Regions from separate parts of the Sphingomonas sp. SP3 genome, predicted to be linked through region 1. Evidence: predicted binding sites of a transcription regulator. Region 1 holds the regulator's gene; the other holds the start of a gene.
The links. Region 1 encodes LexA, which represses DNA repair genes until DNA is damaged. Its sites were predicted from a motif close to GTTCCNCNCTTGTTCT; they were not measured.
Positions count from the first base shown of each region.

Region 2: a site for LexA is predicted at 7,160-7,175, ahead of AC4K8G_RS10160 (ribonucleoside-diphosphate reductase subunit alpha). Genes of this name have one in related genera too.

Region 1 is NZ_JBZSOE010000001.1:297,618-308,545, reverse strand. It holds gene tpiA (triose-phosphate isomerase) at 1-579, opposite strand, end outside; gene AC4K8G_RS01735 (peptidylprolyl isomerase) at 677-2,608, shown strand; gene lexA (transcriptional repressor LexA) at 2,693-3,343, shown strand; gene AC4K8G_RS01725 (VOC family protein) at 3,345-3,683, shown strand; gene AC4K8G_RS01720 (ComEC/Rec2 family competence protein) at 3,680-5,815, opposite strand; gene gltX (glutamate--tRNA ligase) at 5,839-7,248, shown strand; gene AC4K8G_RS01710 (citrate synthase) at 7,248-8,534, shown strand; gene AC4K8G_RS01705 (sensor histidine kinase) at 8,531-9,862, opposite strand; gene AC4K8G_RS01700 (DUF2336 domain-containing protein) at 9,855-10,886, opposite strand; gene AC4K8G_RS01695 (NTP transferase domain-containing protein) at 10,922-10,928, opposite strand, start outside.
Region 2 is NZ_JBZSOE010000001.1:1,954,572-1,965,499, reverse strand. It holds gene AC4K8G_RS10205 (transporter) at 1-704, opposite strand, end outside; gene AC4K8G_RS10200 (RidA family protein) at 831-1,196, opposite strand; gene AC4K8G_RS10195 (DUF6632 domain-containing protein) at 1,208-1,603, opposite strand; gene AC4K8G_RS10190 (carbonic anhydrase) at 1,643-2,236, opposite strand; gene AC4K8G_RS10185 (MarR family winged helix-turn-helix transcriptional regulator) at 2,298-2,747, opposite strand; gene AC4K8G_RS10180 (M28 family metallopeptidase) at 2,790-4,559, opposite strand; gene AC4K8G_RS10175 (glycosyltransferase family 4 protein) at 4,584-5,723, opposite strand; gene AC4K8G_RS10170 (GtrA family protein) at 5,727-6,161, opposite strand; gene AC4K8G_RS10165 (ferritin-like domain-containing protein) at 6,170-6,853, opposite strand; gene AC4K8G_RS10160 (ribonucleoside-diphosphate reductase subunit alpha) at 7,217-9,088, shown strand; gene AC4K8G_RS10155 (hypothetical protein) at 9,079-9,210, shown strand; gene AC4K8G_RS10150 (hypothetical protein) at 9,213-9,440, shown strand; gene AC4K8G_RS10145 (hypothetical protein) at 9,437-9,793, shown strand; gene AC4K8G_RS10140 (hypothetical protein) at 9,793-10,104, shown strand; gene AC4K8G_RS10135 (ribonucleotide-diphosphate reductase subunit beta) at 10,110-10,928, shown strand, end outside.

The DNA.
Region 1 (10,928 bases):
CTCATGGAGCAGCCCGCGAATCGCGGCATGCATCTCGGCAATCTCCTCGACCGTCGGGATCTTGCCGGTGCCGATGGCCCAGATCGGCTCATAGGCGATCGCGAGCTCGGCCTCCTCGGTCGGCTCGTGCGGGATCGAGCCGTCGAGCTGGGCAAGCACGGTATCGACCGCTCTGCCGCTTTCGCGGACTTCCAAGCTCTCGCCGACGCACAGGATGACGTTGAGTCCGCATTCAAGCGCGGCGTGAGCCTTGGACTGGACCTCGGCATCGCTTTCGCGCTGCGCCTCGCGTCGTTCACTGTGCCCGACGATGGTCAGGACCGCGCCCGCGTCGAGCAGCATTTGCGCCGACGTGCAGCCGGTATGCGCCCCCTTGGGTTCGTGATGCACGTCCTGGCCACCAATGGCGAAGTCCGGAACCGCGCGCGCCGCTCGCTCGATCAGGATCGCAGGGACGCAAAGCGCGACGTCGACGCCGGAATAGCCGCGCGCGGCCTCGGCGATCAGGCGGACCTCAGCAAGGTCAGACGCCAGGCCGTGCATCTTCCAATTGCCGGCAACGAGCTTCTTCAACGCCATTCATGACCCCCAATCGGCGCCCCGAGTAGCTGGGCCGCTTGATGCGCGCTACCCTGCCCCCTAAAGCACGCGCCATCCCCTTCAGAGCTGGATTGACATGTCTTCCTTTTTCCGTCGCGTTTCCAAGTCCAAAGTCGGCACCTGGATCATGGCTTCAATCCTGATCGCGATCCTCGCAGGTTTCGCGATCAGCGACATTTCCAACTTTGGGTCCGGCAATATCGGCTTCGGCATGGGCAGCACGACGGTCGCCGAAGTCGGCGACCAGCAGATCGGCGAAACCGAAATGAGCGAGGCGATGCAGCGCCGGCTGCAAGACGTGCGTCGCGAAAAACCCGAGGCCGATTATGCGACCATCGCCGGGGACTTCGAGACGATCCTCAATGCGCTCATCGACCAGCGGACCTTGATCGCCTTCGCCAACAAGTTCGATTTCCATTTGTCGAAGCGGCTCGTCGATGCGGAGATCGCGCAAATCCCCGGCACGAAGGGACTGAACGGCCAGTTCAGCCAGCAGGCCTATCAACAATTCCTGGGCCAGCAGCGCCTCACCGACACCCAAGTGCGCCAGGTTCTGACCGGCGGCCTCCTCCAGCGCCTGCTGCTGACCCCGGTCGCGACCAACGCCCGCGTATCGGTCGGAATGGCAACGCCCTACGCCTCGATGATGCTGGAATCGCGTGAGGGCGAAGTGGCGATGGTACCGCTCGACGCGTTCAAGGCGGGGCTCAACCCGACCGACGCCGACCTTCAGAGCTTCTACCAGACCAACCGTGCGCGCTACATGATCCCCGAACAGCGCGTGCTCCGCATCGCCCGGGTCGGTCCCGAGCAGGTCGCCGGCGTGACTGCATCCGACCAGGAGATCGCGACTTACTATAACGCCAACAAGGCGACCTACGCTGCCAAGGACACGCGCACGATCAGCCAGGCGGTGGTCCAGAACCAGGCAGCGGCCAGCGCCATCGCGGCAAAAGCCAAAGCGGGCGCGACGATCCAGGCCGCAAGCGGCGGAGCAGCCGTTACCTCGCTTAGCGACCAGACGCGCGACGCTTATGCGGGCGTTGCCGGAAACAGGGCGGCCGCAGCCGTCTTCGCTGCATCGCAGGGCGCAGTGGTCGGGCCGGTCCAGTCCGATTTCGGCTGGGTTGTCGCCAAGGTCGAATCCGTGAAGTCGGTCAGCGGCAAATCGCTCGAGCAGGCCAAGGGCGAGATCGCGGCCAAGCTCAATGTCGACAAGCGCAAGCAGGCGATCGAGGACATGGCCGACAAGCTGCAGAACGCGGTCGACGACGGCAGCAACTTCGTCGAAGCGGCAGCGGCAGCAAAGGCGCCGGTGACGAGCACGCCGCTGATCACCGCGGCCGGCACGTCACGCGCGGATCCGTCGTTCAAGCCCTCCGCCGAGCTCGCGCCGGCGATCAAGACCGGGTTCGACATTGCCGCCAACGACCCGCCCGAGATCGTCTCGCTGCCGAACGACCAGGGTTATGCGATGGTCCACCCGGCGCAGATCCAGCCCGCGGCTCCGGCCCCGCTGGCGAGCATTCGCGACCGCGTGGTGAGCGACTGGGTCGCCAACCGCGCGGCGCAACGTGTGAAGGCCGTAGCCGACGCGATCGCCGCGAAGGCCGGTCGTGGCATGCCGCTCGCTCAGGCGGTGAAGGAGTCCAACTCTCCCCTTCCGCCGGTTCGCCCGATCGCAGCGCGCCGGATCCAGATCGCCAATTCGAAGGAGCCGGTGCCGCCCGCGCTGCAAACGATGTTCACGATCACCCAGGGCGCGGCCAAGGTTGCACCGGACCCGCAGGGCCGCGGGCTGTTCATCGTCAAGGTGAATAAGGTCACGCCGGGCAACGCGTTGCTTCAGCCGGGCCTCATCAGCCAGATGCAAACCGAGCTCCAGCAGAGCGCGGCCGACGATTATGCGCGCGAATTCGTGGCCGCCCTCCGCGAAGCGCTGAAGGTCGAGCGCAACGAAAAAGCGATCCAGGACGTGAAGACGCGCCTCACCTCGAGCGGTGGCTGATCGAGCATTGGCGGCGGGCTTGACCCGCGCCCGTTTGTTCAATACACGTTCCCCGTTCGTTCTTTACGACGGGAGTGATGACCGATGCTCACCGCGAAACAGCGTGAATTGCTGCTGTTCATCGACGACCGCCTGAAAGACAGCGGGATTAGTCCGAGCTTCGACGAGATGCGCGAAGCGCTCGACCTCAAATCCAAGTCCGGGGTGCACCGCCTCATTTCGGCGCTCGAGGAGCGCGGCTTCATTCGCCGCCTCCCCAATCGGGCCCGCGCGCTCGAAGTGCTGAAGCATCCCGAGGTCAAGCCGACCGCGTCCGTGACCCAGCTGCGGCCCGCTGCCCCTGCGGCGGCGAATGACACGATGGAAATCCCGCTCCACGGCCGGATTGCCGCGGGTACGCCAATCGAGGCGCTTCAAGGTACGGAGAATTTCTCGGTCCCGGCCGCGCTGCTCGGGCCGGGCGAACATTATGCGCTGGAAGTTTCCGGCGATTCGATGGTCGACGAGGGCATTCTCGATGGCGATTTCGCGCTGATCCGCAAGGTCGACACGGCCCGCGACGGCGAGATCGTGGTCGCCCTGATCGACAACGAAGAAGCGACCCTGAAGACCTTCCGTCGCGAGGGCAGCATGGTCCGCCTGGATCCCGCAAACCGGCAGTACGAGCCTCAGCGCTACGACCCGCGGCGGGTGCAAATCCAGGGTAAGCTGGCTGGCCTGATCCGGCGCTACTGAAGTGGCACGTATCGACTATGTTGAGTTGCCGAGCGCAACCGCGCATGAGCTGACTCGCGCGTTTTACAGCAAAGCGTTCGGCTGGGACTTCACCGACTACGGCCCGACTTATTCGGCGACGACCAACGGCACGACGGACGTCGGCCTCCAGGGCGATCCGGCAGATGCACTGTCAGCGCCCCTGCCGGTCGTCAGGGTGGACGACCTCGAAGCTGCGTTCGACGCGGTTGCCAAGGCTGGCGGAGTCATCGCCAAGCCGATTTTCAGCTTCCCGGGCGGGCGGCGATTCCAGTTCATCGATCCTTCGGGCAACGAGCTCGCCGTGTGGAGTGATCGCTAAGGCGCTAGTTGAGTCCAAGGGTGATGGCCGGTGCGGGAGTTCACCGTATCGAGGCGGGGTTTCGCCCCAAGATAGACCGCAACGCCCCCGGTCCGAGCCAGTCCTGAGCGGTCTAGTTTCAGCCAGCGCGGGGTGCATCCCCTGGGCAGGCGGCGGTCCGAGACGATGATATCCGCTTGGGCACACGCCCTGGTAAATGGCACCCAGTCGATCCACGTCGCGGACCGCGTTGCAAGGAGCCGCCATTCCCGCCCGTCCTTGCGAAGCACGGCCACACAGGCATCGTTCGAGCAATCGCTAAACGGGCGCTCGTCGAGCGCCGCGGGATCGCCATCAAAGCCGGAGGCTTCAGCAAGCAGGGAACGGACATAGTCGCCCGCGCGGTCTCGGAGGATGAACGGTGTTTTCCCCTCGACGACAGCGACATGCTTGCCATCGCCAGTGATGAGCAATTGAGGTGAGGGCGACGCCGCCGCTCCCGCAATACCCACAAGCACAGGTGCGAATCCCAAAAGCCTCAGCCGGCTGTTCCACAGGCACAACCACAAGCCGCCCGCGACCATCAGCCCATAGGACCAGCCGGGCATTGCCGGCAGGAGCGCGACGGCGCCACTTGCAGACGATACGGCATGAGCCAGGTGGAGCAGGCCATTGATCGAGGCGCCGCAAAGCCACCACAAAGGCCGTCCCCACCCCGCCACGTCCAGCAGCAGCGCCCCGGCTTCCAGCGGCATGATGACGAAGGTCGTCAACGGGATAGCGATGATGTTGGCGCCCACGCCGTAGAGACCGGCCCGGTGGAAGTGGAACAGCGCCATGGGGATTAGCGCGAATTCGACCACAAGGCCGGTCGCAACCATCGCCGCTAGATCGCGTAGGAGCCGAGCCGGGAGCCCCTCTTCCCGGCGCTGAAACCAACGGCGGGACAATGCGGTCGAATGGAGTGCGACGATCGCTGTCACCGCCGCAAAGCTCATTTGGAAGCTTGGGCCGGCCAGCGCTTCAGGCCGGAACAGCAGGACCACGAGGGCACCGGCTGCGATCAGCCTTATGCTCAGGGCGTCGCGGCCAAGCGCGATACCGCCGAGGATCAGGAGCGCGGCGACGCAACTTCGGACCGTCGGCACCTGCGCGCCGGTCAGCAAGGTGTAGCCGATGCCAGCCGCGGCAGCGGCAGCGGCAGCGACCAACACGAGGTTGAAGCGCAGCGCCAATCGCTCGCTCAGGGCCAAGAGCTTCAAGGTCAGGAACATGACGAAGGCGACGACTGCCGCGATGTGAAGACCGCTGACCGAGAGGAGGTGCGTCAGGCCGCTCCGCCGCATCGCCTCGGCATCATCGGCGCTCACCGCATTCTGGTCGCCGGTGGCCAGCGCAATGGCAATTCCCGCAGAACTCGGCGGAAGCTGCGCCGCGATATGCCGCCTAAGGCCATCGCGGGCGCGATCGAGCCCATGCGGATTGGAGGCCCGGACGACTGTCACTGGTCCCATGGCCTTGCCAACTCCACCGATGCCCTTGAGCCAGGCGTCCCGTGCGAAGTCATAAGTTCCGGGCAGCGCCATTGGCGGCGGCGGCGCGAGCCTCGCCTTCACGCTGATGAGCGCGCCCGCGGCAATCCCCGCCGGCAGCTTGTCGTCGTCGACCGACACGCGGACGCGGGGCGGCAATTGACCGCCCTGAGGCGCCAGCGTAAGGCGCACGGCCTGCTTGGCCGCGAGATAGTCGACGCTTTCCACACGTCCGGACACATCGGTGACGACCGGTCGATCGAGGCGCGGCTGCGCAACCCGGGCCGACCGACCCCAAACAAGGGCGCAACCGACAAATGCCGCGAGCGCGAACCAGCCGAGCGCGCGCCCGGCCCTGCCCGCGCCCATGGCGAACCCGATTAGCGAGAGCGCGGAGCTGAGGCAGAGGAAGGCGGACCACTGGCTTCGCGAGCCCAGCACGAACCAGGCCGCAATCCCGCTGCCGAGGCCGACAACGAACCAGGGCGGGAGCTGCGCGCGCTCCGCCTCGAGGATCTTCTCGATCTCCTCGTGAGCCGCGGAAAACCGCGCCTTCCAAAGCTTCCGAGCACGCTGTGGAAGAGGCGCTTCCCCTATGTTAGGGGCGCTCGTCCATTGCATTGCAGCATGAAGAGAAGAGGAAAGTGCGCTTGAGCGCAAGTGATAAGCCCGTCGTTACCCGATTTGCACCGTCCCCGACTGGATTCCTGCACATCGGCGGCGCCCGTACCGCTCTCTTCAACTGGCTGTTCGCCCGCCACCACGGCGGCAAGTTCCTCCTGCGCATTGAGGACACCGACAAGGCCCGGTCGACCAAGGAAGCGATCGACGCGATCCTCGACGGGATGCGCTGGCTGGCGCTCGATTGGGACGGGCACGAATATTACCAGTCGCAATTCTGGGCCCGGCACGCCGAGGTCGCGCACAAGATGCTCGAGCGCGGGCACGCTTACCGCTGCTACATGACGCAAGAGGAGCTCGCCGCGCAGCGCGAGGCCGCAGCCAAGGAACGCAAGCCCTTCCGCATCGCCAGCCCATGGCGCGACGTCACCGAAAGGCAGGGCGACACGCCTTTCGTCATCCGCCTCAAGGCCGCACGCGAAGGCGAGACGGTCATCGATGACAAGGTTCAGGGCCGGGTCACGGTCCAGAATGTCGAGCTGGACGATTTCGTCCTGCTCCGTTCCGACGGGACCCCGACCTACATGCTGGCGGTGGTGGTCGACGACCATGACATGGGCGTGACCCATGTGATCCGCGGCGACGACCATCTGAACAATGCTTTCCGGCAGCTGGCAATCATCCGCGCGATGGGCTGGCCGGAACCGGTCTATGCGCACGTGCCCCTGATCCATGGTCCGGACGGCGCAAAGCTTAGCAAGCGCCACGGTGCGCTGGGCGTCGACGCCTATCGCGATGAGCTCGGCATGCTCCCAGAGGCGGTGTCCAACTACCTGCTTCGGCTTGGCTGGGGCCATGGCGACGATGAAATCATCAGCCGCGAGCAGGCAATCGAATGGTTCGACCTCGATCATGTGGGCAAATCGCCGTCACGCTTCGACTTCAAGAAGCTCGAGAATTTGAACGGGCATTACCTGCGCGAGGCCGACGATACGCGGCTCGCCGAGCTGATCGCACCCGGCCTCGGCGTCTCCGGGGACGATCGCGACCTGCTGATCAAGGCGATGCCGGAGCTCAAGGCCCGCGCTCACACGGTGCATCAGCTTGCCGATGGCGCGCGATTCCTGTTCGCCAAGCGCCCGTTGAGCATGGAGCCGGCTGCCGAGGCGCTGCTCGCTGACGATGCGCACAGCCTCCTTGCCTCGGCGCATGAGAAACTTGCGGCACTTGCCGAGTGGGATGCTGCATCGGTAGAGGCGGCCATCCGCGAGGTCGCGGAGGGCAATGGCGTGAAGCTCGGCAAACTCGCCCAGCCGCTACGCGCTGCCCTCACGGGGAGCACGACGTCACCGGGAATTTTTGATGTGCTTGCGTTGTTGGGGCGGCAAGAAAGCCTCGCCCGCATCGCCGACCAAATGGTGGAGCCGAACTAATGAGCGACAAGACCGCGACCCTGGGCGTCAACGGGTCCAACTTCACCTATCCGGTGCTCGACGGCTCGGTCGGCCCGGAAGTGGTCGATATCCGCAAGTTCTACGGCGAAACGGGCATGTTCACCTATGACCCGGGCTTCACCTCGACCGCGAGCTGTCAGAGCGCGATCACCTACATCGATGGCGAGAAGGGAATCCTACTCCACCGCGGCTACCCGATCGACCAGCTGGCCGAAAATTCGACCTTCATGGAAGTGGCCTACCTGCTGGTCCACGGCGAGCTTCCGAAGAAGGAAGAGCTGAGCGACTTCTCCTACACGATTAGCCGCCACACGATGCTCCACGAGCAGCTGGCGACCTTCTACCGCGGGTTTCGCCGCGACGCCCATCCGATGGCGATCATGTGCGGCGTCGTCGGCGCGCTGAGCGCCTTCTACCACGACAGCACCGACATCACCGATCCCGAGCAGCGAATGATCGCGACCCACCGGCTGATCGCGAAGATGCCGACGATCGCGGCCATGGCGTACAAATATTCGATCGGGCAGCCGTTCCTCTACCCCGACAACAGCCTTAGCTACACCGGCAACTTCCTGCGCATGACATTCGGAGTTCCGGCCGAACACTACCAGGTCAATCCGGTGATCGAGCGCGCGATGCGGCGCATCTTCATCCTTCACGCCGACCATGAGCAGAATGCGTCGACCTCGACCGTGCGACTAGCGGGCTCGTCGGGTGCGAACCCGTTCGCCTGCATCGCGGCGGGCATCGCTTGCCTTTGGGGGCCCGCTCACGGCGGCGCCAACGAAGCGGCGCTCAACATGCTGCGCGAGATCGGCGACGTGAAGCGGATCCCGGAATATATCGCCCGGGCCAAGGACAAGAACGACCCGTTCCGGCTGATGGGCTTCGGGCATCGCGTCTACAAAAACTTCGACCCGCGCGCGAAGGTGATGAAGGCGACTGCGGACGAGGTGTTGAAAGAGCTCAACATCAAGGACCCGGTGCTCGATGTCGCAAAAGAGCTCGAGCATATCGCGCTCAACGACGACTATTTCATCGAGAAGAAGCTCTATCCGAACGTTGATTTCTATTCGGGCGTGATCCTCAACGCGATCGGCTTCCCGACCGATATGTTCACCGCGCTATTCGCTCTCGCCCGCACCGTCGGCTGGGTCGCGCAGTGGAACGAGATGATTGCCGATCCCGACCAGAAGATCGGCCGCCCGCGCCAGCTCTACACCGGCGCCGCACAGCGAAATTATATTCCGGTCGAGAAGCGCTAGGCGCGCGGCAGGGTCAGCGTAAAACGCGCGCCTTTGCCAGGGGAGCTGTCGAGCGTCACATCGCCGCCCATCGAACGGGCGAGCCGGCGGGAAATGGCAAGACCAAGCCCCGCACCCTCTTCGCGCGGCTCGGCGCGCTCGAAACGCTCGAAGATCCGCTGCTGGTCTGCGACCGCGATACCCGGGCCTTCGTCGGTGACGGTAACGGAAGCCGTCCCCTGCGTCCGCCCGAACGATAGCTGCACCGTCTTTCCCTGCGGGGAATAGCGGATCGCGTTCCCGACCAGGTTCACGATGATCTGGATGACCGCGCGTTCCTGCCCGGTGCCCATCAACGGCTGGCTGGACTCCATCTCGATCTCGACGCCCCGCTCTTCGGCGGTCGCCTCCAGCATCACCACCGCCTCGGCGCTGAGTGCGGTGAGGTCGATCGCCTGCTGGTCTTGGACTGCGTCGTCCCCCATCCCGCGCACAACGGAGAGTAGGTGCCGGGCGGCGGCCGCGATGTCGTTGCCGTAGCTCGCATAATCGCTGCGGAGCGGCCCGTCGGCACGCTCCACGATGCGTTCGGCGCTGTCGATAATCCGGTCGAGGGGAGCCCGGAGCACCTCGTCGAGCGCCTCGTCGAAATAGGCAATCTGATTCGCGCGAGCGGGCGGCGATCCGCCTTCGACTTCCGCGGTTCCGCGGAACCCCGCGAAGCCTCCGTCGGCGCTCGTCACGACTTCGCCTGCAAGGGCGATGGACTGGCTCTCGTCAGCGCGGCTGCGCGCCCGCTGGCCGGAAAAGCCGTGCCGCGCCGCAAGCGCCGCAACCAAAGGCATGTCGCCCTCGTCATTCTCCTCGAGGCGGAAGACCTTTGTCAGCGGCAGCCCGGCGCATTCGGCGACGTCGAAGCCAAGGAGTTCGGCAAGGTCGCCGGACACCGAAATGAGGCGCAACTCTTCGTCGGCTTCCCATTCGTGGTGGACGGCTCCTGGCTGAGGATCGGCCTCACCAGCAAACGGAGACCCGAGACGCGGTCCCGCCGGGGGCCGGACGGTCCAGCGTTCCAACGACAATCCGACCTCATCGCCATCCGGCGTCGCGTGAACCCAAAGATCGATGTCCTGATCGGCCGACGCTGCGATTGCCGGGCGCGAAACGGGCGTTCCAAGCTCCCGGGCAAGCTGAGCCACGGCCAAAATCTGCGGTAGAGCAAGTATTTGCCCGATCGCCGCGCCGGCCTCCCTCTGGAGAGCCTCCAGCTCGGGATCGGCGGCAATCAGCCTGCCGACATTGTCGAGGCGGCCGAGTACGGCCCTGGGCTCAGACGGCGCGCTAGCCATGCCGATCACCAAGGGCGCCAAGCGCGGCCCGATAGGCGGGCGACGTCGACAGCCAGCTCCGCGCTGCCGACACTTGCTCGTCGGTCATCGTGTCAAAAATGCTAATTGCGGCTGCCGGGTCGTCGATTCCGAGCAGGTCGCCGATGCTGGCCAGCAATCCGGCGCTCAAGGAGCGGGTGGCCACCGATGCGTGCAAGAGGGCAATGATCCGGTGCGGGTTTGCACAGAGCATCTCGCCCACTGCGGATGCCGCCGGGATCCCGGCGCGTCGAGCGAGGATATGGGCGAGGAACGCCACCTCACCTTCATGTGCGGCCGCGAGGATGAGCTCATCGGAGAGCGCGCCATCCCGATCGAGTAGCGCAACGAGATCGGCGGTCAGGGCGTCACTGCTTCTGGCGCTGTCGCGCTGAGCGAGAACCGCCAGCATCGCGCTAGCAAGATCGGCATCGGATCGCCCCTCGAGCCCGACACGCAAGGCCGCGGCGATGCGCTGCGTCAACAGCTCGGCGGTCTCGGCCGGAAGATCGTCGAAGGCGATAAGACACTGGCCGAATCGGTCGCGGCGCCGTCCGCGCGCCAGGATCAAGGCCATGGCGGCAGCTGAGACGGGACCGCTGGAATGACTTACAAGCCCTTGAAGTACACGGGCTTCGTGGCGTCCAGTGCGTCCCGTAGCGGCTGTTGCGATGCGTTCTTCGTCGGCCCGGCGGAGTAGCATCGCCATCAGTCCGGGCTCGTCCACGAGGCGCGCCGCGCTCAGCCTTTCCACCAGAGTCCGATTGTCATCATCGTTGGCCGCTGCGACACCTGGCGGCAGCGCCGCTCGAAGCGCATCAGCGATGTCGCCGACGAGGCAATGAAGCATCGCGGTCATCAGGGCCCGCTCCTGCTCGGTCAGGCGCTGGGCAGGATCGAGGAAAAAGTCGATGCGAACCGTGGACAGCCGGTCGCCACCCGCGGGGCGCGCGGGCGCGTTCTGGTCGGCTACCGAAGCAGCGATCGGCCATTCTTCCGGCATCATCAGCGCCGGCTTATCGAATTTCCGTTAACTTCGCGTCAACTC
Region 2 (10,928 bases), 1.7 Mb from region 1:
TTCGCGCCGGCATCGACCTGCACAGCGCTGTTCACGAGATAAGCGATCGAGCCATCCGCGCTCGCCTGCTTGCCGGTGCCTGCCGGATCCCAGTCCCATTGGCCCCACAAGTCGCCCGACACATTGAGCTTATCAGTCACCTGCCAGCCCAGGCTGACGACTTGCGCCATCGCCGCATGATGTCCGCGCCCGTCCCCATCCGCGGCCCAGTCGAGCTCGGGCGTCAAGCCAACGCTTAGCGGCGACCGGGCAATCGAAAAGCCGATTGGGATGAGCAACCCTGCCTCCCACTTGCCGTTGCCGAGCGAATGCTTGGCGGTCGGGATTTTCACCACCGGAAGCAGCGCCGCCTGAATGTGCGAGTCATTGTTGGTGAGCTGCTGTTTGTAGCCGACCGTGATGTCGCCAAAACCCGATGCGCGGTCATGGAGACTGCCGGCCTTGCTGGTCGCGCGCTGCCACGGCGTCACATCGACTTCGATGTCCGATCGGTCGGTCAGCCCATATTTGAAGGTCGTCTCGCCGATCGCCAGCGACGTATCGCGCTCGCCGGCATTTTTCTGCAGGCTCCAGTCGGCAAGGCCCGTTTCAATCTGGAAGCGCCCGGCCGGCACTGTGCAGGGTGGCGTCGACTTCCCCGGCCGCGCCGCGCAGATCGGTGCGTCCTCAGCGTGCGCGACTGCGGCCGCCCCAAGCGTCGCCACGCCAAACATCAATCGTGTGAAAGCCCCCATGCGGCTTGTCTGCGCCGAAGCCACTTATTCGTCGAGAGGGAGGGAGGTGAAGTTCATGAAAACTTCACGCACCCTCCATCGATTCATACGCCTTTATTACGGACGCACGGCAATCGCTTCGATCGAGATCAGCAGGCCCTTGGGCAGTTGCGTGATCGGGACCGCCCGCGTCGGCGGATTCTTCGGAAAATATTCGCCGAACAAGTCATTCAGCACGGGAAACTGCGATGCATCCGCTAGGTAGATCGTCGTCTTGGCCACGTCCGTCATGCTGAGGCCGGACGCTTCGACCACATTCTTGATATTTTCGAATGCTTGCCGCGCCTGCGCTGCGAACTCGCCGGAAACGCTGCCGTCGGCAGCAAGGCCCGCCTGCCCGGAAATGAAGACCAGTTCGCCGAAGGCGCCGACCGCCTGGGAATAGGGTCCCAGCGCGGCCGGCATATCTGCACTCTCGATCACTCGCTTGGGCATCAAGCGGCTTTCAGCTGTACGGAACTGGTCCGGTTCATCAGCACGCCGAGCACCAGCGCGATGACCAGCAGGAACGGCACGTCGCCGACGAGATGACCTTTCATCATCGGCGTACGGAATGCTTCCCATCCCATGACCAGCGCGTGAGCGACGCTCGACCAGACGACGAACCAGATCAGCGACGCGTTGGCCGCGGGGTCCTTGGCCGCCCGGATCATGAAAACGCCGAGCACCACGTAAACCCCGGCGATCATCATGAAATAATCGCTCGAGGCGGGGCTTCCCTCATGCCACGCCCAGCCGGACGGCCAGATGATCAGCATGGCGTAGAGCGAACAGAATGCGAGTCCGAAGACGATCAGCGCGACGGACAACAAAGGATTGCTTTTGGACATGTCTGTCCTTTCTTGGAGAGGTTCGTGGAGAGGTTACGCTTACTTCGACCGGGGGACGCCGGGAGAGGTCGCAACCGGGACCAGCTCACCGCTGTCGATGTCGTAGAAGAAGCCGAAAATGTCCACCGACTTGGGTGTACCGGGTTGGTCGCGGATGAGTTGCACGTCGCTCTTCAGCGACTGCTCGTAATCGGTGATGCACAGCGCCTCGCGCGGGAAGGCATGCGCGATGTCCGCTTCCTGCTCGTGCCGGAACGCGTCGATGATTCCGTCCGCGGTGAACGTCGTGGCGCCGCAATAGCTGTGGTGGACGACGACGATATTCTCGATCCCGAAGAGATGCTGGGCGACGGCGATCGACCGCAGCGCGTCGAACGCCCGTCCACCGGCAACTACGATCGGAAACACTGTCGCGGTCGACGCGACCTTCAAGCCCTGGTCGTCAAACAGGATTTCGCCGGGGTAAACGTCTCCCAGTCGCTCGGCCACGAGCTCGGGAATTCGCGCCGCGCGTGGATCGTAGCAGTAAATCACCACGGTTTTCAGGGGCACGGCGTGGGAGAAAGCCTCGCGCACGGCGGCTTCGTCGAAGCCCTTCGTGGAGCTGAAGGCAAATTTGGTTAGATCGTTCATGCTGCACCTTTAGTGTATATGCACATATGTTAAGATAACGCGGTACTGGATTGAGATACGACTAGCCGGCTGAACGGGCGGCGGAAGCGATTGCTGCCGATGAACGACGAACGGTCGCGACGCCGGCTTCGCCCAGGATTCGCTCCATTTCGGCCTGCGCACGCTCCCAGTGTCCGACTGCCTGGCCCAGGACCTGCGACCCCGCCGTGCTCAGCCGGACCAAACGCGTGCGTCCTTCTGTCACGCTAGCCACAAGGCCGCGCGCCTCGAGCGGCCGCAGGTTCCGGGTGAGCGTAGTGCGGTCCATTCCAAGCTCGTCGGAAAGCGCGCTGATCGACAGCTCTTCCTTCGCGGCGATCGTCACCAAGACCTCAACCTGGGATGGGCGGAGCCCGGTCGCGCGCATCTCGTCGTCATAGAAGCGGGTGATCGCGCGCGCCGCCGCGCGCGTCCGCTTGCACAGGCAGCGGTCGAGTACCGATTGCGCGACTTGAGAGACTTCCGACGACATGATGCGTGTATATGCACGTACGATTGGTGCGTCAATCAAGTATCAGCGGCGGCCCCGTTCTCCTCTGGGTGCCACGACGATCTGCTCGCCCGGGCGCGCGTCATGGCTCTGCGCCCTCACCTTCGCGAACTCGGAGTTCGGGTTCCACTGCGGCCAGTCGCGGCTGTTCGAGATGCGCGCGCCGATTGCGTAGAACAGCTCGGCCTCCTGCTTGGCGCCTTCGAGGTTCCAGCTCGACGACCAGGCGTCGCAGGGCTGGTGGTAGCATTTGGCGGTGAAGGCATCGAGCCAGCGGTTGCCCGCCACGCGCCCGCCATCCTTCATGTCGTAAGCGCCGGCAAGCGCCATATCGAGCAGCACCGGTACGCCGCGCTTGGCGAGCGAGAAATGGTCGGCGCGATAGAAGAGGCCGCGCTCCGGATGGCTCTCGGGTGTGACGTAGCGGCCCTGCGCCTTCGCCTCTTCTTCCATGTAGCGCTCGAGCTCGCTCTGCCCGCGCCCGACCAGCACCGCATCGTTCACCGGTCCCGCAAACTGGAGCGTGTCGAAGGTCAGGTTCGCGGCCATGGTCTCGTGCGGATAAAGCGGATGCTGCGCGTAATATTCGCTGCCGAGTAGCCCGCGTTCCTCGCCCGTCCATGCCGTGAACAATAAGGTGCGCTGCGGCCGCGGGCCTGACGCAAACTTGCGCGCCACCTCGATCATCGCGGCGAGGCCGAGTGCGTCGTCGGCAGCGCCCGGGCGGACTGTACGGCCTTCAGCGTCGGGCGCGCCGATCCCGTACGCATCCCAATGCCCGCCATAGCTCACCGTCTCATTCGGATAGGCGGAGCCGGTGAGCTTGCCGATCACGTTGAGGCTGGTCAGGCGCGTGAGCTCGACCGGCGCTTGTGCGGAGAAGGTCGCGTGGAGGTCGATTGGCTTAAACGCGGCGCTCCGCGCCTGCCGCTTCAAGGTTTCATAATCATAGCCCGCGCGCTTCAGCAGGGCTTCGGCGGCCGGCCGCTGGATCCAACCCTGCAGAAGCACCGGCTGCTGCGCGCCCTGCGGGAGCACTATATTGAAGTTTTCGCCCATCGCAGACTGGACGACGTTCCAGCCGTAGCCCGCGCCTGCGGTCTCGTGGATGATCAGCGCCGCGATCGCCCCGCGCCGCGCGGCCTCGTCATATTTGTAGGTCCAGCGCCCGTAATAAGTCATTGTCTGGCCGCCGAACTTGCCCGCAACCGGGTCGCCCGCCGCGGCCTCGAAGTCCGGATCGTTGACCAGGATCAGCGCGACCTTGCCCTTGAGATCCTGTCCTTTGAAATCGTCCCAGTTCCGCTCCGGCGCGTTGACCCCGTATCCGACGAACACGATCGGCGCGTTGGCGATCCGCGCCTCATTCGTGTCGCGCACGGTGCTCAGGTAAATGTCGTCGGGAAAACGCAGCGCCGTCGTCGACGCGCCCTGCTTCACCGAAAAGCTCATCGGCGACTGCAGCTTGGTGCGGATCATCGGCACCGTCTGGGTCCAGGTTCCGTTCTCTCCGCCCGGTTCCAGCCCCGCCAAGTGGAACTGCTGGATCAGGTAGGTGATCGTCTTCTCTTCGCCCGGCGTGCCCATCGACCGGCCCTGGAAATCTTCGGAAGCCAGCACGCGCGTGACCTCGCTCATCCGCTCGGTGCTGATGTCGGCTGGGTCTACATGCGGCATTGCCGCCGGCAGTTCGGGCGGTCCGTTATGATCGGCCGGCAGCAACTGGGGAGCCTCGTGCGTCGCGCAACCCGCGAGCAGCGACATTGTCGCGAAAGGCAGCCAGGTCCGCATCATAATCCTCCAATCCGCCCCGCTCGCCTAACGGCTCTGTCGGCCTTTCGGTCCTGATCCCGCGACCTTTCGATAAGTGTCGAGCACGCTTTGCGACGCCGCGTCCCAATCGAACTGTGCGCTCGCTTCCCGCGCGGCCATCCCGAGCGTCTTCCGCTTCTGCGGCTCGCGGGCCAGCTCAGCAATCGCCGCCACCGCTTCGCCCTCATCCCGATAGAGTAGGCCGGTACCTCCATCCTCGACCAGCGCCCGCGCGCTGTCGGCGTCAGCGCAGACGACCGCGAGGCCCGACGCCATCGCTTCCAGCACGACATTGCCGAACGCTTCGGTCCGGCTTGGCTGGAGCAGGATGTCAGCGCTTGCGACAGCACGACCGAGAGCCTCATTATCAAGATGGCCGGTAAGCACTGCGCCCCCGAGCGAGTCGAATGCGTTCCGCGCCGGCCCTTCCCCGACGGCCAATGCGCGGACCTTGATCCCCTGATCGCTCAGGCGTCGCACCACGTGCACGAATTCCTCGGTGCCTTTCTCAAGGACCAACCGCCCGAAGAACAGGAGGACCACATCCTGGTCGTCCCAGCCTTTTGATCGTCGCCAGCCGGCGTCTCGCCGCGCCGGGTTGAAGCGTTTGCGGTCGACGCCGCGGCTCCACAGGCTGACATGATCATCGCCACGCAGCGCCTTTATTTCGCCGATCGTGGCGGGCGTCGGAACCAGCACATGGTCCGCGCGACGATAGAAGCGGCGCAGGTGCGCTTCCGCCAGCGGTTTCGCCCAGCCCGCGCCATAATGTTCGAAATAGGTCTCGAACCTGGTGTGAAGGCTCGCGACGATCGGCGCGCCCATGCGCTTCGCCAGCGTCTGCGCACGCGTGCCGAGGATGTCGGGCGTCGAGACATGCAAGACCTCGGGCGAAAAGCCCGCGATGTCGCGGCGAATGCCTTTTGGGATACCGAGCGCCAGCCGGAACTCGCCGCGCACCGGCAATCGCACGGACGGTACGGGGACCAGCTTGCCTTCCGGCTCGAATGCCGGCGTGTCGGTGACAGGCGAATAAACCCGCACTTCATGGCCCTGGCGCTCTGCCAGTCCCACCATCTTGTTCAGTGCCTGGTTCGCGCCTTCGCGCACATAATTATAATTGCCGGAGAAGAGCGCGATCCGCATCGCTTACAGCCGACGGAAATTGAGGATCGCGTTGAGCAGGAACACGGCGAGGCCGGCAACGACCGAAACCAACGTCCTCGCCACCAGGTAATTGATCGGCGTCCAGCGGATCATCGCCGCAAACAGGATAAGCGTGATCGCGAGCCCTACGCCCGCGTTGACCAGGAAGTAGAAATAGCCGGTGGCAACGTGCCGGTCCGTGCCGCGAAAGATCCACGTCCGGCCCAACGCGTAGTGGATCGAGTTGGCCGCGACGAAGGCCACTGCCGCGGCCACGACCTTGTCCAGCTCCGATTCGGTGACCAGCAGCCATAACAAGGCCAGGTCGAACGCGAACACGCCGCAGCTGACGACCGTGTTGCGCGCGAGCATGTTCGCGGCGTGGCGCGACCAAATCCGACGCAGCAGCCCAGCTTCGGGAACGGGCCGGCCGGCCATGCCTTCGCTCAGGCTGCGCGTGCCGTGATTGGCGACGAGCGTCGTACCGCTTCGCCCTGGTCAGCGAACCTGGTGCTCCGCTTCAGCCGCGGGTGAACGAATAGGAACGGCAGCTTCAGGAACAGTAGTTCCGAATGGATGAAACTGTCGACCGCCCGCTCCCACCATTTGGCGTTGCGCACGCCATTGGCGGCAAGCCAGTCGTCATAGGGCTGCCAGTGGCTCGGCTCATCCTGCTCGATGATGTCGAAGATTTTCGCCAGCTGCCGATCGCTCCGCACGTGCGAATTGCGCAGCAATATCTCGACCTGCTTGTAGCCGCGTTTTTCCGTCAGCGAGATGACCCGGCAAAGCCGGCCGAACAGATCCTCGTCCTCAACGACTTCGCGCTTGTCGAGATCGTCGATCTTCTTCCCGAACATGATTTCGACGAAGCGGTCGATGTGGCCGAACGCGCTGTCGACCGCCAGCGGCATCATCCCGCGCCGTTCGAACCAGCGGCGGAACATCAAATAATGCTTTCGCTCGTCGGCTCGGTGTTTCTCGATCCGGTCGATCAGCTCGCTATTATCCGGCCAGCGCCACTGCACTGCCGCGAGGAGGTCGTCGATGGCGGTGTAACCGCGGTGCTCGTTGTAAATGTAGATCGACCCGAGAACATCCAGGTATCGATTCCGGAACCATGTACGCATGCCCACGGGCTAGAGGTCGATCACCCCGGGCGCAAGGCTGCTGGTCGATGCGCCGGCCGGTTGTGGCACTGCGGTCAATCCACAGGAAAAAATGCGTTAACCATCATTTACCCGCTTGCGTCTGATTTCAGTTGAGGCACAATAGGTAGTAGCGCGAGAGGGGGAACTCTCAATTACTGGTGTTCGGCGCCGGAATCACTATATTCCGGTGACGGGCGCGCTCGTCCCCGATTTCCACAGGGGACGGGAGTGAAAAAGCCCCGTCGAGCGCGAAAAGAGGCTAGGATGCCGGCCATGGCTCCGAGTCGAACAATTGCAGAACAAACGACCCATGAACGGGTCGCGGAAGGACGGGGTAGCGCGATGGATTTTTCGACCAGCTCAGAAGTACCGAGCGATGACGTTTCGACCACCGTGTCCGCATCCAAGCGCGTCGATGCGCCCAAGTTCGACGTCAAGACGGATTCCGAGCGCGACGCGCTCCTGACGGAGTTCGGCAAGGATACGCTGAAGGACCGCTACCTGCTCCCCGGCGAAAGCTATCAGGACTTGTTCGCGCGCGTCGCTGCTGCTTACGCCGATGACGACGAGCACGCCCAGCGCGTCTACGATTATATCTCGAAGCTGTGGTTCATGCCGGCGACCCCGGTGCTGTCGAACGGCGGAACGGGCCGCGGCCTCCCCATCAGCTGCTACCTCAACAGCGTATCCGACAGCCTCGAAGGCATCGTCGGCACCTGGAACGAGAATGTCTGGCTGGCGAGCCGCGGCGGCGGCATCGGCACCTACTGGGGCCACGTCCGCGGGATCGGTGAGCCCGTCGGCCTCAACGGCAAGACCAGCGGCATCATTCCGTTCGTCCGCGTGATGGACAGCCTGACCCTGGCGATCAGCCAGGGCTCGCTCCGGCGCGGTTCGGCTGCTTGCTACCTCGACATCTCGCACCCGGAGATCGAGGAGTTCCTCGAGATCCGCAAGCCGAGCGGCGACTTCAACCGCAAGGCGCTCAACCTCCACCACGGCGTGCTCATCACCGACGAGTTCATGCAGGCGGTGCGCGAAGGCAGCGAGTTCACGCTTCGCTCTCCGCGCGACGGCTCGGAGCGGAGCACGGTCGACGCCCGCTCGCTGTTCCAGAAGCTGGTCGAAACCCGCCTCGCGACCGGCGAGCCGTACATCATCTTCATCGACCAGGTGAACCGGTCGATGCCGAAGCATCACCGCGACCTCGGCCTCAAGGTTTCGACCTCGAACCTCTGCTCGGAAATCACGCTCCCGACCGGCAAGGATCATTTGGGCGCGGACCGCACCGCGGTCTGCTGCCTGTCGTCGCTCAACCTCGAAACCTGGGACCAGTGGAACGGCGACAAGCAGTTCATCGAGGATGTGATGCGCTTCCTCGACAATGTGCTCAGCGACTACATAGCCCGCGCGCCGGACGAGATGGCGCGCGCCAAATATTCGGCGGAGCGCGAGCGCAGCGTCGGCCTCGGCGTGATGGGCTTCCACTCCTTCCTCCAGGCGCGCAATATCCCGTTCGAAGGGGCGATGGCCAAGAGCTGGAACCTCAAGATCTTCAAGCATGTCCGCGCGCAGGTCGACCAGGCGTCGATGATGCTGGCGAAGGAGCGCGGGCCGTGCCCCGACGCCGCCGACATGGGCGTGATGGAGCGCTTTTCGTGCAAGATGGCGATCGCGCCGACCGCGTCGATTTCGATCATCACCGGCGGCACGTCCGCCTGCATCGAGCCGATCCCGGCTAACATCTACACCCACAAGACTTTGTCGGGCAGCTTCTCGATCAAGAACCCGTACCTTGAGAAGATGCTCAAGGAGAAGGCGAAGGACAGCGCCACGGTGTGGAATTCGATCCTGGAGAATGGCGGGTCGGTCCAGCACCTCGACTTCCTGACGCAGGAAGAAAAGGACGTGTTCAAGACCAGCTTCGAGATCGACCAGCGTTGGCTGATCGAGCTTGCCGCCGACCGCACGCCGTTCATCGACCAGGCGCAGTCGCTGAACCTGTTCATCCCGGCCGACGTCGACAAGTGGGACCTGATGATGCTCCACTTCCGCGCGTGGGAGCTCGGCATCAAGTCGCTCTATTACCTGCGTTCGAAGTCGGTGCAGCGCGCGGGCTTTGCCGGCGGGGTCGAGGCGGACAACACGCCCGAGCTCAAGGAAATCCAGCTCGCCTCCTCGACCGATTATGACGAGTGCCTGGCATGCCAGTGATCTCCGACCGCACCCGCAAGTTTGCCAAGCGGGCCGGCATGGTCGTGCTCGGCCTCGTTGCGCTCGACCTCGCCGCAGGCGCGGCAGCGGTCGTGCTCGGCCTGACAGTGCTAAAGCGGTGACGATGGGCCTGTCCTCTGGGCGAATGATCGAGCTGGTTGCGGCGGTGATGTTCCTCATCGCCGCCGTCTGGCTTTATCGCCGAAAGGACGGGGCCGACCCGCAATATGGCAGCCAGGGCGCGGTGCTCCTGCTCGTTGTCGGCGTGATCATGGCCATCCACGCGCTTGGCGGGCTCGATTATCACCCGAGCGAGAGCGAACTCGACGCGCTGAAGGGTCAGGGTCGATGATCTTCACCATGCTCCTCCTGGTGCCCGTCGCGGCCCTCCTGTGGCTCGCTTTGGTGTCGCACAGCGGAATCCCCAAGCGCGTCGGCGCGATCGCGGCAGCGGCGGTGACCGTTGCGGGCGCGCTGTCGGTGCCGCCGATGGTCCCTGACGAGCTCGGCAGCTACCGCATTTCGTCGGTGCGCGACGTAACTGCGATCGCAGCCGCCGCGACCGGCAGCATTTATCTGCTGCTGTGGACCAGGATCCACCGCGGCCGCGGGCGCAACCGCACGCTTGCCTCGATTGCCGCGATCATCGGGCTCGTGCCGATCCTCGCCGCCCTCGCTGCGGCTTTCTACGCGGCGCGCGGCTGATGCGGCGTTTTGCTCCCCTCCTCGCAGTTTTCGCGCTTAGCGCCTGCGCAGCGACGCAGGATGCGGCGGCCGTCGCGCCCGGAGCGCCCGGCTTCCTCCTCGGCCTGTGGCACGGCTTCATCTTCCCGGTCGCCTGGATCGTCTCGCTCTTCACCAGCCAGGTCGCGGTCTACGCGGTGCCCAACAACGGCGGCTGGTACGATTTCGGCTATTTCCTCGGCATCGTCGTGTTCGGCGTCGGCGCCCGCAAGTCCCACGTCGTCTATCGCGACAACGTCATCAACGTTCGCGCGCGCAGAATTCAGGAGTAACGCACATGCCTCTTCTCGAAGCCCGCAAGCAGTATAAGCCCTTCGAATATCCGTGGGCGTTCGAATATTGGAAGCGCCAGCAGCAAATCCACTGGATGCCGGAGGAAGTGCCGCTCGGTGAGGATTGCCGCGACTGGGCGCAAAAGCTCGAGCAGACCGAGCGCAACCTTTTGACGCAGATCTTCCGCTTCTTCACCCAGGCCGATGTCGAGGTGCAAGATTGCTACCACGACAAATACGGCCGCGTGTTCAAGCCGACCGAGATCAAGATGATGCTGACGGCGTTCAGCAACATGGAGACGGTGCACATCGCGGCTTACTCGCACCTGCTCGACACGATCGGCATGCCGGAGAGCGAGTACAGCGCCTTCCTCCAGTACAAGGAGATGAAGGACAAGCACGATTACCTGTCGACCTTCGGCGTCGACACCGATGAGGACATCGCCAAGACGCTCGCCATGTTCGGCGGCTTCACCGAGGGGCTGCAGCTATTCGCGTCGTTCGCGATGCTGATGAACTTCCCGCGCTTCAACAAGATGAAGGGCATGGGCCAGATCGTCAGCTGGTCGGTCCGCGACGAGAGCCTTCACTGCGAAGGCATCATCAAGCTGTTCCACACCTTCGTGAAGGAACGCGATTGCCTGACCAAGTCGGTCAAGAACGACATCCGCGACATCTGCCACAACACCGTCGCGCTCGAGGATGCGTTCATCGACCTCGCGTTCGAGATGGGGCCGATCAACGGCATGAGCCCCAAGGAGATCAAGAAGTACATCCGCTACATCGCCGACTGGCGCATGGGGCAGCTGGGCTTCTCGCCGATC